2 regions of the Priestia sp. ABM2_011 genome follow, and region 1 is predicted to be linked to the other one. Evidence: a T-box and tRNA genes for the amino acid it is inferred to sense, from the RefSeq annotation. Region 1 holds a T-box; the other holds one or more tRNA genes.
The links. A T-box is a leader RNA that pairs with one kind of tRNA and senses whether it is charged. The one in region 1 lies ahead of pheS (phenylalanine--tRNA ligase subunit alpha), so its partner is inferred to be a tRNA-Phe.
Positions count from the first base shown of each region.

Region 2: it encodes a tRNA-Phe, which carries the amino acid that the T-box ahead of pheS (phenylalanine--tRNA ligase subunit alpha) is inferred to sense. The anticodon was not compared.

Region 1 is NZ_JBSWUB010000001.1:783,109-786,521, forward strand. Features, by position in the region: gene ACXAE4_RS04190 (M42 family metallopeptidase) at 1-431, shown strand, start outside; gene sspI (small acid-soluble spore protein SspI) at 488-694, opposite strand; gene ACXAE4_RS04200 (TrmH family RNA methyltransferase) at 835-1,599, shown strand; T-box leader at 1,648-1,883, shown strand; gene pheS (phenylalanine--tRNA ligase subunit alpha) at 1,938-2,972, shown strand; gene pheT (phenylalanine--tRNA ligase subunit beta) at 2,986-3,413, shown strand, end outside.
Region 2 is NZ_JBSWUB010000001.1:274,198-277,610, reverse strand. Features, by position in the region: gene walK (cell wall metabolism sensor histidine kinase WalK) at 1-342, opposite strand, end outside; gene yycF (response regulator YycF) at 349-1,056, opposite strand; tRNA gene ACXAE4_RS01590 (tRNA-Phe) at 1,319-1,391, opposite strand; tRNA gene ACXAE4_RS01585 (tRNA-Asp) at 1,396-1,471, opposite strand; tRNA gene ACXAE4_RS01580 (tRNA-Glu) at 1,507-1,578, opposite strand; tRNA gene ACXAE4_RS01575 (tRNA-Lys) at 1,594-1,666, opposite strand; gene ACXAE4_RS01570 (adenylosuccinate synthase) at 1,834-3,120, opposite strand; gene dnaB (replicative DNA helicase) at 3,308-3,413, opposite strand, start outside.

The DNA.
Region 1 (3,413 bases):
GAGGTGCAAAAACATCTGCTAACTTTATTGAACCGGATATTGCATTTGCTGTTGATGTCGGTATCGCTGGAGATACACCTGGTGTTTCTGATAAAGAAGCCTCTTCTAAAATGGGGCAGGGTCCGCAAATCATTTTATATGATGCTTCCATGGTCTCTCATAAAGGACTTCGAGATACAGTGGTAGATGTGGCAGATGAATTAAATATTCCGTATCAATTTGATGCAATTGCTGGAGGCGGTACGGACTCGGGTTCTATCCATATTTCAGCTAACGGGGTGCCAGCACTTTCGATTACAATTGCAACTCGTTATATCCATTCTCATGCAGCAATGCTTCATCGTGATGATTATGAAAACGCAGTTAAATTAATTGCGGAAGTCATTAAGCGCTTAGACCGAGATACGGTTAACGCCATTACGTATAATTAAAAAAAGCTCATTCTCCTAGGAGAATGAGCTTTTTGTTGTACATAGGAAAAGGTTATTTATTTTAAACCGTTTTCAAGCGTTGTCAGAATTTCTTCTTTTTCTGATTCCGGAGACTTTTCCCAAAGCACTTCAAATAAAACACCAAGTCCAGGGAGCATTTTTTCTTCACCGCTTTGAATAGCGTCAGAAATTGTAGCCTCAAGCTCTTCTTTTGAGTTTCCTGAAACGTTTGCAATAACAGCATTTCGTAAATTAAGATCCATCATTTTCACCTCAGCTATCGTAAAGTTACCAATAGTTTTTGTTTTCTTTGCGATTTCTATGTACAATAAAGTGAAACTTATCTAATGATTATTGAACAAAATGTAATCGAACTATTTATTTTTGTATAGATAAAGGAGTTATGTTTGTGAAACAAATTGATTCAGTTAAAAATCCGCAGGTAAAAGCGTGGAAAAAACTGCATAATAAAAAAGACCGTGATAAGCAGGGCCTTTTTATGGTAGAAGGCTTTCATTTAGTCGAAGAGGCTATCAAAAATAAGGATTGCGTAAAGGAACTAATTATACGCGAATCGACCGAAGTGCCCGCACAGTGGGATATAGACGGTATCGAAATAATCGTTGTAAACGAAGCAATTAGTAAGTTATTATCTGACACAGAAACACCTCAAGGAATTATTGCCGTGTGTTTTCAAACAAAGCATGCGGAAATTATTCATACAGCACAGAAAGTATTGCTTTTAGATGCGGTGCAAGATCCAGGTAACCTAGGCACCATTATCCGAACCGCTGATGCTGCGGGAGTGGGGGCTATTATCATTGGAGAGGGCAGCGTGGATGTGTACAACCCAAAAGTCGTTCGTTCAACGCAAGGAGCTATTTTTCACCTTCCAATTGTAAAAGGCGATTTGCTCGAAACAATTTCACTGTTAAAAGAAAGAGGAATAGCAGTTTACGGCACGTCGTTACAAAATGGAAAGGTCTACACACACGTAAAACCTTCAAACGAATTTGCGCTGATTGTGGGAAATGAAGGAAACGGCGTAAGCGAGAAAGTGTTGGAACAAACGGATCAAAATCTGTACATTCCCATCTATGGAAAGAGCGAGTCGTTAAATGTTGCCATCGCTTCTGGAATCTTACTTTATTATTTACGCGGAATGTAGTTGCATCGAGAACGTGTTTTCACTATAATAATACAATAGTTACATATGTAAAAAACGATGAAAGAGAGCAGTAGCTTATGTCCGTTTATGCAGGGAGAAAATGCCATGACTGAAAGCATTTTTATAAATGTAATAAGTGAATTCACCTCTTGAGTTGACACTTAGACCATCTTACATAGATGTAAAGGTGTTCCGGAGATTCCGTTAACTTGAATGAAGTGAACTGTATACGTCTGTGTATATAGTTAACAAGGGTGGTAACGCGACTAATCCTCGTCCCTTTTTTGGGAGGAGGTTTTTTTATTTGTCATTTTTTACGTTAAAAGGAGGAATAAGTGATGAAAGAACGTTTACAAGAACTTCAACAAGAAGCAATTGCAAAAGTCGAAGCAGCAAGTGCTTTAAAAGAATTAAACGACGTACGCGTAGCTTATTTAGGAAAGAAAGGCCCTATCACAGAAGTACTTCGCGGTATGGGAAAACTTTCAGCTGAAGAGCGCCCTGTAATGGGAGCACTTGCAAATGAAGTACGTGAAGCGATTGCATCTAAAATTGAAGAAAAACAAACGGCGTTAGAAGCAGCCGAGGTAGAGCGTAAACTTGCTTCAGAAACAATTGACGTAACGCTGCCGGGACGCCCGGTTAAAGCAGGTACGCATCACCCGCTCACAAGCGTGGTTGAAGAAGTAGAAGATTTATTCTTAGGAATGGGCTATGAAGTAGCAGAAGGACCAGAAGTAGAGCAGGACTACTATAATTTCGAAGCGCTGAACTTGCCAAAAGGTCACCCAGCACGTGATATGCAAGATACGTTCTATATTACGGAAGAAACGCTTCTTCGTACGCATACATCAACTGTTCAAGCTCGTGTTATGAACAAGAATGAAGGCAAAGGACCTGTTAAAATTATTTGCCCAGGTAAAGTGTACCGCCGCGATGACGATGATGCTACGCACTCACATCAATTTATGCAAATTGAAGGTCTTGTAGTAGACGAAAACATTCGTATGAGCGATTTAAAAGGCACGCTTGAAGTATTTGTGAAAAAGATGTTCGGTGCAGACCGTGAAATTCGTCTTCGTCCAAGTTTCTTCCCATTCACTGAGCCGTCTGTAGAAGTAGACGTATCGTGTGCAAAATGTGGAGGTAAAGGCTGTAATGTATGTAAACAAACAGGCTGGATTGAAATTTTAGGAGCCGGTATGGTTCATCCAAATGTTCTTGAAATGGCTGGATACGATTCAACTAAATATCGTGGTTTTGCTTTTGGAATCGGTGTAGAGCGTATTGCTATGTTAAAACACGGCGTGGATGATATTCGTCATTTCTATACAAATGATGTTCGTTTCTTAGATCAATTTAAACAAGTATAAAGGAGGGACTACGATGTTTGTATCTTATCGTTGGTTACAAGAGTATGTTGACTTATCAGGCGTAACGGCAGAAGAGTTAGCTGATAAAATCACAAAAAGTGGAATTGAAGTTGAAGGTGTAGAAAACTTAAATAAAGGCATCAGCGGAGTGGTAATTGGTCACGTTGTAGAACGTGAACAGCATCCAAATGCGGATAAATTAAGCCGCTGTCAAGTAAATCTTGGCGGAGGAGAAATCGTTCAAATCGTGTGCGGAGCACCTAACGTGGCACAAGGTCAAAAAGTAGCGGTTGCAAAAGTGGGAGCTGTACTTCCAGGTAACTTTAAAATCAAGCGTGCTAAGCTTCGCGGTGAAGAATCGAACGGTATGATTTGTTCTCTTCAAGAGCTTGGCATTGAAAGCAAGCTTGTGGCAAAAGATTATCAAGAAGGCATCTTCGT
Region 2 (3,413 bases), 510 kb from region 1:
AGCAATGATTCTTCTATTTTGGTCAATGACTCTTACTTCAGAGATGTCATTCATATCATTTGAAGCTAAATTGGGTCTTGAAGCAAAATCTCGTAAAATAGTCTTTAAGTCTTCCTCAAGAGTGGGTGAATCATCATCACGATTTTTCACCATTTCTTGTCCAATGTTATACGTCAGCAAGTCTGTCCGCTCTTGAAGAGACGTTCGAAAGTTGTTAACTAATTCTTTTTCTAATTGTCGAGCAAAATAGACCCCAATAATTTGCATCGCAATTAAAATAAGCAGCACATAAATCAATACAAACTTTAAATGAATAGATTGCAGGAGCCTTACTTTCTTCATCTAAAATTACTCCTGCTCTGGGCTGCGTAAATAATAGCCTACTCCACGTCTTGTTACAATCCACATTGGATGGCTTGGATTATCTTCAATTTTTTCACGTAATCTTCGAACTGTTACATCTACCGTACGCACATCACCAAAATAGTCATAACCCCATACAGTTTGAAGCAAGTGTTCACGCGTCATGACTTGTCCAATGTGCTTCGCTAAATAATGCAGCAGCTCAAATTCACGATGAGTCAGTTCAATCGTTTCTCCGCGCTTAGACACAATATAAGCATCTGGATGAATAACAAGTGCTCCAATCGTAATTTCATTCGTTTCACTTTCTTCTGTTGGAACAGCTACCTGCTGATGTCTACGTAAATTAGCTTTTACACGTGCTAATAATTCACGCGTACTGAACGGCTTAGTTACATAATCATCTGCACCTAATTCTAGACCTAAAACCTTGTCAATTTCAGAGTCTTTTGCTGTTAACATGATAATAGGCATATCATATTTTTTGCGCACTTCTCGGCAAACTTCCATTCCATCTTTCTGAGGAAGCATAATATCTAATAAAATCATTTCAGGCTGTACTTCTTCCACTTTTTCAAGTGCTTCTACGCCATCATAAGCACAAAATACTTCGTAACCTTCTTTTTGCAAATTAAACTTTAAAATATCTGCAATCGGCTTTTCGTCATCTACGACTAAAATACGTTTATCCATGATCATCGTTCTCCTTTATTAGTTGAAGCAAAATATAAAAGATAGTATTCATACTGTTTGAATACCGTAGTTTTATTATACTTGATAACCCTTAAAACGTCACAAGTTCATCCTCTACTATACATGAAGATATATGATTTTCAACCATCTCTAAATACAAAAGTAATATATTACCATAAAAGAAATGCAAAGCAAATAACGTTTTCTTTTAAATGTAAATAAAAGAAAAAAGCATGACTTTAAATAAAGTCATGCTTTTTGATGGCTCGGGACGGAATCGAACCGCCGACACAAGGATTTTCAGTCCTTTGCTCTACCAACTGAGCTACCGAGCCAAAATGGCGGTCCCGACGGGAATCGAACCCGCGATCTCCTGCGTGACAGGCAGGCATGTTAACCGCTACACCACGGGACCTCAGTCTATATGCTATGTATTAAAAATATTAAAAATGACCCGTACGGGATTCGAACCCGTGTTACCGCCGTGAAAGGGCGGTGTCTTAACCGCTTGACCAACGGGCCACGTTGTAACAAAAGTGAGCCATGAAGGACTCGAACCTTCGACCCTCTGATTAAAAGTCAGATGCTCTACCAACTGAGCTAATGGCTCATGTTATATCTCTTAGCGACGCTTATTATAATAACATGATATTTCATATGAATGCAATAGTTTTTTTAAAACTTTCTTTTTATTATTGAGCTTTTTTAAAAATCTTGTTAAAAAAGCACCAATTATAAATAAAAAAGGTTAGCTCACGAAGAGCTAACTCTTTTTATTTAGCTATATACACCACGTAATACATTTGTTTGTGTACAATCTGGACCTACAGAGAAAATAGATAAAGGAATACCTGTTAATTGAGACACGCGCTCTAAGTAGTGGCGAGCGTTATCAGGTAACTCATCTAATGTTTTCACACCCGTAATATCTTCTGTCCAACCTGGAAGCTCTTCATATACAGGTTCGCATTCTGCAAGTGTTTTTAAGCTAGCAGGGAATTCTTCCATAACTTCCCCTTTATAACGGTAAGCTACACAAATCTTTAATGTCTCAATTCCCGTTAATACATCAATTGAGTTTAAAGATAAGTCTGTGATTCCGCTAACGCGGCGAGCATGACGTACAACTACACTGTCAAACCAACCTACACGGCGAGGACGACCAGTCGTTGTACCATATTCACGTCCTACTTCACGGATTTGATCACCGATTTCGTTTGTTAATTCAGTTGGGAAAGGACCGTCACCAACACGAGTTGTATACGCTTTTGATACACCTACAACGTGTTTGATTTTAGATGGACCTACACCAGAACCAATTGTTACTCCACCCGCTACTGGGTTTGAAGATGTAACAAATGGATATGTTCCTTGGTCGATATCTAACATAACACCTTGTGCGCCTTCAAATAGTACACGACGTCCTTCGTCTAACGCATCATTTAATACTACTGATGTATCAACAACATATTTTGCAACTTGTTGACCATACTCATAGTACTCATCTAAAATTTCTTCTAATGTAAAGCCTTCTACTTCATACATTTTTTCAAGAAGGCGATTCTTTTCAGCTAAGTTTTGTGTTAATTTTGCTTCAAATACTTCACGGTCTAGTAAATCGGCAATTCGAATACCAACACGTGCTGCTTTATCCATATAAGCTGGTCCAATACCTTTTTTCGTTGTACCAATCTTATTTTCACCTTTACGTTCTTCTTCAACTTCATCTAATTTTAAATGATATGGAAGAATCACATGAGCTCGGTTACTAATACGTAAGTTTTCTGTTGTTACACCGCGATCATGTAAGTATTTTAATTCTTGAACAAGTGCTTTTGGATCAACAACCATACCGTTTCCAATTACACACGTTTTGTCATTATAAAAAATACCTGAAGGAATTAAATGTAACTTATAAGTTTCACCATTAAACTTAATTGTGTGACCTGCATTGTTCCCACCTTGGTAACGTGCAATCACTTCTGCATTTTCTGATAGGAAGTCTGTAATCTTCCCTTTTCCTTCATCTCCCCATTGTGTTCCTACTACAACGACTGAAGACATATCTTAAGCACCTCCGCTTAGTAAGCAACAGCTCACTACGACATAATTTAACCATGGATAAGTGTATCAATTTATCACACTAAAGTCAATTAAATCCGAACGATTTAACAAAAGTTATTACAAATATATCGTATTTTGCAGAACGAATGCGATAACAATAAAATAAAACCTCTCATATTGAGAGGTTTTATGCACCAGGCGGCACTCCTGCGTCATCAAAGCGCCGCTCGAGATTAACGAATTTATTGTATTCTTTTACAAAGGCAAGCTGTACGGTTCCAACTGGACCGTTA